Regions from separate parts of the Neorhizobium tomejilense genome, predicted to be linked through region 1. Evidence: riboswitches for the same ligand, from Rfam matches in the RefSeq annotation. Region 1 holds a riboswitch; the other holds the start of a gene.
What was found. A riboswitch is a leader RNA that binds a small molecule or an ion and turns the genes downstream of it on or off. The one in region 1 is predicted to bind cobalamin.
Positions count from the first base shown of each region.

Region 2: another riboswitch for cobalamin. It lies ahead of ACSQ3G_RS19530 (DUF1636 family protein); the one in region 1 lies ahead of bluB (5,6-dimethylbenzimidazole synthase).

Region 1 is NZ_CAXUSO020000001.1:1,532,995-1,536,393, forward strand. It holds gene ACSQ3G_RS07910 (NAD+ synthase) at 1-668, shown strand, start outside; gene ACSQ3G_RS07915 (TolB family protein) at 684-1,514, shown strand; cobalamin riboswitch at 1,542-1,726, shown strand; gene bluB (5,6-dimethylbenzimidazole synthase) at 1,807-2,493, shown strand; gene ACSQ3G_RS07925 (hypothetical protein) at 2,494-3,180, opposite strand; gene ACSQ3G_RS07930 (NADP-dependent malic enzyme) at 3,331-3,399, opposite strand, start outside.
Region 2 is NZ_CAXUSO020000001.1:3,960,337-3,963,735, forward strand. It holds gene ACSQ3G_RS19520 (CbtA family protein) at 1-333, opposite strand, end outside; gene ACSQ3G_RS19525 (CbtB domain-containing protein) at 347-523, opposite strand; cobalamin riboswitch at 561-789, opposite strand; cobalamin riboswitch at 849-1,088, shown strand; gene ACSQ3G_RS19530 (DUF1636 family protein) at 1,194-1,604, shown strand; gene cobW (cobalamin biosynthesis protein CobW) at 1,601-2,638, shown strand; gene cobN (cobaltochelatase subunit CobN) at 2,656-3,399, shown strand, end outside.

The sequences.
Region 1 (3,399 bases):
ACGCGGCCGATTGCGCCAAGGCGCTCGGCTGCCGCTACGACATCGTGCAGATCGCCGAGCCGGTGGACGGTTTTTCGTCGGCGCTGGCCGAGCTGTTCGAAGGAACCGAGGAGGGCATCACCGAGGAGAACCTCCAGAGCCGCGCGCGCGGCACGATCCTGATGGCGATCTCCAACAAGTTCGGTTCGATGGTGGTGACGACCGGCAACAAGTCGGAAATGTCGGTCGGCTACGCGACCCTCTACGGCGACATGAATGGCGGCTTCAACCCGATCAAGGACCTCTACAAGATGCAGGTCTATGCGCTGGCCGCCTGGCGCAACGATCATCTGCCGCCGACGGCTCTTGGCCCGAGCGGCGAGGTGATCCCGAAGAACATCATCTCCAAGGCTCCGTCCGCGGAACTCAGGCCCAACCAGACCGACCAGGATTCGCTGCCGCCCTATCCGGTGCTCGACGATATCCTCGAATGCCTGGTCGAGCTGGAGATGGGGACCGAGGAGATCGTTGCCCGCGGCCACGACATCGCGACCGTTCACCGGATCGAGCACCTGCTCTATCTCGCCGAATACAAGCGGCGCCAATCGGCGCCGGGCGTCAAGATCACCAAGAAGAACTTCGGCCGCGATCGGCGTTATCCGATCACCAACCGTTTCCGCGATCGGTAGGAGAGGATCATGGCCCTGCGCAGCTCGGTCGAGATCTTCAATATCCGGACGAGGACGATGCGGGTGGTCTGGCAGACGGAAGCCTTGTTCGAGGCGCCCAACTGGTCGCCCGACGGGCGCTACCTGATGCTCAACAGCGAGGGCCTGATCTATCGTCTGTCACCGGCGGGTGATGATGGGCCTGAACTGGTCGATACCGGCTTTGCCCGCCAATGCAACAACGACCACGGCATTTCGCCGGACGGTTCGCTGATCGCCATTTCCGACAAGGTAGAGTTCGGCAAGTCGGCGATCTATGTGCTGCCCGCGGGCGGCGGCGTGCCGCGGCTGGTGACCGGGAACCTGCCGTCCTACTGGCATGGCTGGTCGCCGGACGGAAAAAGCTTCGCCTATTGCGGCATCCGCGGCGACGAGTTCGATATCTATTCGATCGGCATCGAAGGCGGCAACGAGACGCGGCTGACGTTCGGCGAGGGCCGCAACGACGGGCCGGACTATTCGCCGGATGGGAAATGGATCTATTTCAATTCCAGTCGCACCGGGCTGACGCAGATCTGGCGCGTCCCGGCCGCCGGCGGCGTGGCCGAGCGGATCACCGACAGCGGTTACGGCGACTGGTTTCCGCATCCATCACCAAGGGGTGACAAGATCGTCTTCGTCTCCTACGACGCCGATGTCTTCGACCACCCGCGCGATCTCGACGTCCGCGTCGGGCTGATGGACATGGACGGCGGCAATGTCGAAACGCTGTTCGAGCTCTTTGGCGGGCAGGGCACGATGAACTCACCGAACTGGTCGCCGGATGGCGATGAGTTTGCCTATGTGCGCTACTTCCCCGTCGCATGAGCGCCTTGCGCCGAGGATCGCGTAAGGGCATAACCGATCCTGTCAGGTGCCGGCCACAAGCCGGAGAATCGGGAATCCGGGGTGGAGCCGGAACGTGCCCAACGCTGTGAGGTGGACGCTCGGCCGCAGGATAAGCCACTGGGAAACCGGGAAGGCGGCGGTGGAGGCGGACGAAGCCAAGTCAGAAGACCGGCCTGACAAGATAGACCAGCCCGCGCGGACGGCGGAAAGGTTTCTGACCTCTCCTTGCTTCTGAAAGGCAAGGGAGCGACGGCATTGTTGGGGACAAACGATGCAGCCTGATCCTTTCGCGCATGCCTTGCTGCCTGCCGGTGAATTTTCGAAGGCCGAGCGCGCGGCCGTCTACAGGGCGATCGAGACGCGCCGCGACACGCGCGACCAGTTCCTGCCCGATCCGCTGCCGGACGACCTAGTAAGGCGGCTGCTTGGCGCCGCGCATTCGGCACCCTCGGTCGGCTTCATGCAGCCCTGGAATTTCATCCTCATCCGCGATCCCTCGGTGCGGGAGGCGGCTCGCGCCGCCTTCTCGCGCGCCAATGACGAAGCCGTGGAGATGTTTCCGGAAGAGAGCCGCGACCTTTATCGCAGCCTCAAGCTCGAAGGCATCGTCAAGGCACCGCTGTCGATCTGCGTCACCTGCGATCCGGATCGTGCCGGCCCGGTCGTGCTCGGCCGTACCCACAACCCGCGCATGGACGTCTATTCGACGGTCTGCGCCGTGCAGAACCTGTGGCTTGCGGCAAGGGCCGAGGGCGTCGGTGTCGGCTGGGTCAGCATCTTTCGCGAGGAGGACGTGCGTGCACTGCTGGGCATTCCCGACCGCGTCGAGATCGTCGCCTGGCTCTGCCTCGGTTATACCGACCGGCTCTACGCCGAGCCGGAATTGGCGCTCAAGGGCTGGCGCCAGCGCTTGGCCCTGGACGAGCTGATCTTTCAGGATCGCTGGGATAACCGTTGATCACTGCTGCGGCTGTGGTCCTGCCGATTTCGGATTGCTGAGGTCGATATCCGCTTCGGGCAGGAAAGCCGGCCCAACGGTGCGCACCTTCTTGTTTGGATCGTATGGCCGCTCCGGCGGCGGCGTGAGCACCGGCGGCTGGACCGCGGCCTGCGGCTTTTGCGGGCGGGTCGGCAGCTTGGTGATCCCGGAATACGGTTGCTCTTCTCTCGGAAGTTCGATGCCCGGCACCTTTCGGCGGTCGTCGACAACAGGCGGCAGCGGCTCGAAGGAGGGGATGCAGCGCTGTTCGCGAATGGCGGCGAGAATGGCATTCCGCTCTTCCGAGGGCAGGATCATCTGCCGAGAACTGTTCCGTTCCGCCGCCAGCGCGTCGCGGCTCTGTTCCATTCTTTCCAGCGCATCCCGCATCTGACCACAGACCTCGGCATTCGGGCCACCCAGAACCACGACGCTGCCATTGCCGCAGCCGGCCCGGCGCATGTCGACCCGCAATTCCCGGATATCGGCATTGTATTCGCCAAGCTGCTGGGCGTAGCTGCGCGCCGCGGACGTGTTGCCGATGATCTGCGGGCTGTTTCCAAGTTTCCGGTAAAGGGCTGCACAAACGGCAGGGTCCCCCGCCAGCGCTGCGGCAGGCAGAAGCAAGAGCGATATGGTCAGCAGGCCGCGAAGCGGTATCGGCAATTCCGGCATCCTCTCCTAATGGGAGATGGCATCATGGAACGTGCCGGTTGATAATCTCATAAAGCCGCGATCACCGCACGGTGAATTCAAGCCCGCGTGCCGTTCGAGCCCTAAACGGGGCTCGAACCAAAGCAGGAGAAGATCGGCAACTCAGGCTTGAATCTGCAGATTTGGCTGCGAGGCTTCCACGACGGCAAGCGCCGCCATGTTCACCACGCC
Region 2 (3,399 bases), 2.4 Mb from region 1:
CTTGAAGCCGCCGAACGCTTCCGAAGCGGCAACCAGGACAAGGGCAAAACCGATAGCCGACAGCATGTCGGCGGCAGCAGTATAGATGAAACGCTCGAAGCCGTCGGCGGGAGCCCACGCTTCGTCGCCGTGGTGATGCTCGGCGGCCGATGCCGTGGCACCTGCGGCCGGCGCAGCATCATGGCTGTGGCCTGCCTCGGGCGCGGCATTCTCGAACACTTCCGCCTGCAGGATCAGCGGCACGGTGGAGAAGCTCTGCATCACGGTCAGCAGCAGTCCGGACAAAAGCCCGGCGATCACCGCCGTGAAGACGATGTTGCGAAACAACGACATTGGGGAGAACTCCTCAGTGGCAGGGAAAGGCGAGCGAGTGGCGCGTGTCATGCGCGGCGTTATGGACGACTTCCAGATGCGAGAAACCGACAAAGCCGACGATGAACAGGCCGAGCAGGGCCGTCATGCTGAGGGGAATGATTTTCGAAGCGGAGAGGCTGACTGCAGCTGCAGCAGAATTCGTAACCATGGTCTCGTCCTTTCGCCCTCCACCCGAGGGCCGTTCACGTTCTTTGCCGCCTCTGGCAGGTCTCCTGGCTCGCGGATCGGACGCCTTCTCCCGCCTTCCCAGGATCCCGTTGGCCGGATTTCCCAGTGGCTTGACGGCCGCACGGCCGTTTTGGTCGAAGACTTTCCGCTTACAGTTGCGGGGGCAGCCGCGGGTTGGACGGCAGAAATCCGTCGCACCGCATTCCCTCTAAAACCCTTTCGGGCACCATAGGCTCGGTCACTATAGACGAATTCGGCGTCACGGCAATCGCCTTTGCGACGCATTGACATGGGCCTGCGACCGGGCTTACTTGAAAGGAGATGGTCCCTTTCCGGCAACGGGGAGGGCTAAGAGAGAATGCGGTGCGATCCCTTTTTCAGGATCAATGCCGCGGCTGCCCCCGCAACTGTAGGCGGCGAGCCATTGCCTAAAACGGCCATTTGGCCGTCAAGCCACTGGGAAATCCGGCCAACGGTATCCTGGGAAGGCAGGCAAATGGCGACGACCCGCGAGCCAGGAGACCTGCCGTCCGATTAATTTTGCTTCACCGGGCGGGGTGCTCCGGAGGAAGTTCTCGATCACCGCAGAGGGGTTTCGACCTTCTGCTCCGCGCCCCGATTTTCGACCCCGGCGGGAACGCGGCTGACCGATGAGTGACCACCGACCAGATGATCCGGCAACCGCCGGCCCGGCAGATGTGACGATTTTCGTCTGCACCAATTGCCGTGACGCGTCCGACGGCGAAATCCGGCCCGGCATCGCACTAATCGCGGCGCTGCGCGAGGCAGCAAACGGCAAGCCGCTCGCGGTCAAGCCGGTCACCTGCCTTGCCAGTTGCGAAAAAAGCCCGAGCGCCGCCTTCAACCACAAGAGCGGCTGGTCCTATGTCTTCGGCCATCTCTCGCTCGACAATGTCGAGGACATCGTCACCGGCGCGATGATGCTGGCCGAGGACGAGCGCGGCTTCCTTCCCCTTCGCGGCCGCCCGACCTGCCTGCGCGGCAAGGGCATGACGGCCCGTATTCCACCCTTTCATCACCACGAGGACATGCCATCATGAGCGTTTCGTTCGACCGCGTTCCCTGCACCGTCGTTACCGGGTTCTTAGGCGCCGGCAAGACCACGCTGATCCGCAACCTGATCGAAAACCTGAAGGGCAAGCGGCTGGCAATCATCGTCAACGAATTCGGCGATGTCGGCATAGACGGCGACGTGCTGAAGGGCTGCGGCATCGAAAGCTGCCCGGAGGACAACATCATCGAGCTTGCCAACGGCTGTATCTGCTGCACCGTGGCGGACGATTTCGTGCCGGCGATCGACCGGATCCTGGCCATCGAACCCCGCGTCGATCACATCCTCATCGAAACCTCGGGCCTCGCGTTGCCGAAGCCCCTCGTCCAGGCCTTCCAGTGGCCTGACGTCAAGGCGCGAGTGACGGTGGACGCCGTGATTGCCGTGGTCGATGGACTGGCACTCGCCGAAGGTCGCGTCGCCGACGATCACGAGGCGCTGGAAGCGCAGCGCAACGCGGACGGTTCGATCGACCATGACGATCCGGTCGAGGAAGTGTTCGAGGACCAGGTGGCCTGTGCCGACATGATCGTGCTCACCAAGAGCGACCTCCTGGATGCCGCCGGCCTTGCGACCGCCAGGGATCGCGTGTCCGCCCATCTGCCACGTGCCGTGAAAATCGTCTCGGCCGCCAACGGCGCCATCGATCCGGCAGTGCTGATCGGCCTCGGCCTCGCCGTCGAGGACGATATCGAAAACCGCAAGACCCATCACGACGACGAACTCGACCACGATCACGACGATTTCGACAGCTTCGTCGTCGATCTGGCCGCAGTCGCCGACGCCGAACAGCTCGCCGCACGCATTTCCGCGACGGCGGAGGCGGAAAACGTGCTGCGCATAAAAGGCTTCGTGGAAGTCGCGAACAAGCCGATGCGCCTGCAGGTTCAGGCGGTAGGATCGCGCGTGAACCACTATTTCGACCGCGCCTGGGCACCCGGCGAAGCGCGGACAAGCCGCCTTGTCGTGATCGGCGAAAAAGGCATCGACCGCGCCGCGATCGAAAGGATGCTGGCCGCATAAGTAGGCCCGAGGGAAGGATGCACATACTCGCCACCACATCGTCGTCGCTTGACGACCTCATCGAACCGGTCGACCTCAATCAGTCGCCGGCCGACGTGGTGGTGCTGTCCTTTTCCGGCAGCGACCTGAACGGCCTTTCCGCCGTCTGGGGTTCGAATTTGCCGAGCCTGCGGCTGACCAGTCTTTCCGACCTGCGCCATCCGATGTCCGTCGATCTGTGGGTCGAGAAGACGGCGGCCCACGCCAAGATCATCCTCGTGCGCATTCTCGGCGGTTTCGATCGCTGGTCCTACGGCGTTGAGGAGCTTTCGCGCATGGCGAAGCGGAAAAAGATCGCGCTGGCGCTGCTGCCCGGCGAATGCAGCATCCGCGACGAGCGACTGATCGCGGCCTCGACCGTTTCGGAAGACCGGATCGCCGGCATCCTGAGCTGCTTTCGCGAGGGCGGTCCGGCCAATATGCGGCTTCTGGCGAGGTTGCTGACGACGCTGGCCGAGGGCAAAACGGAACCGCTGTCGCAGGCGGCCCCGGTGCCGAAGGCCGGTTATTACGCACCCGGAAAAGGCATTGTCGAGATCAACGACCTGCTGACCCGCTTTGCGCCGGATGCGCCGCGCCTGCCGATCCTGTTCTACCGCTCCATGCTGCTTGCGAATGACGCAGCGCCGATCGACGCGCTGTTCGAAGCGCTCAAAAAGCGCGGTTTTGCACCGGTGCCTATCTTCGTCGGCGGACTGAAGGAGCCGGATGCACTGGCCTTC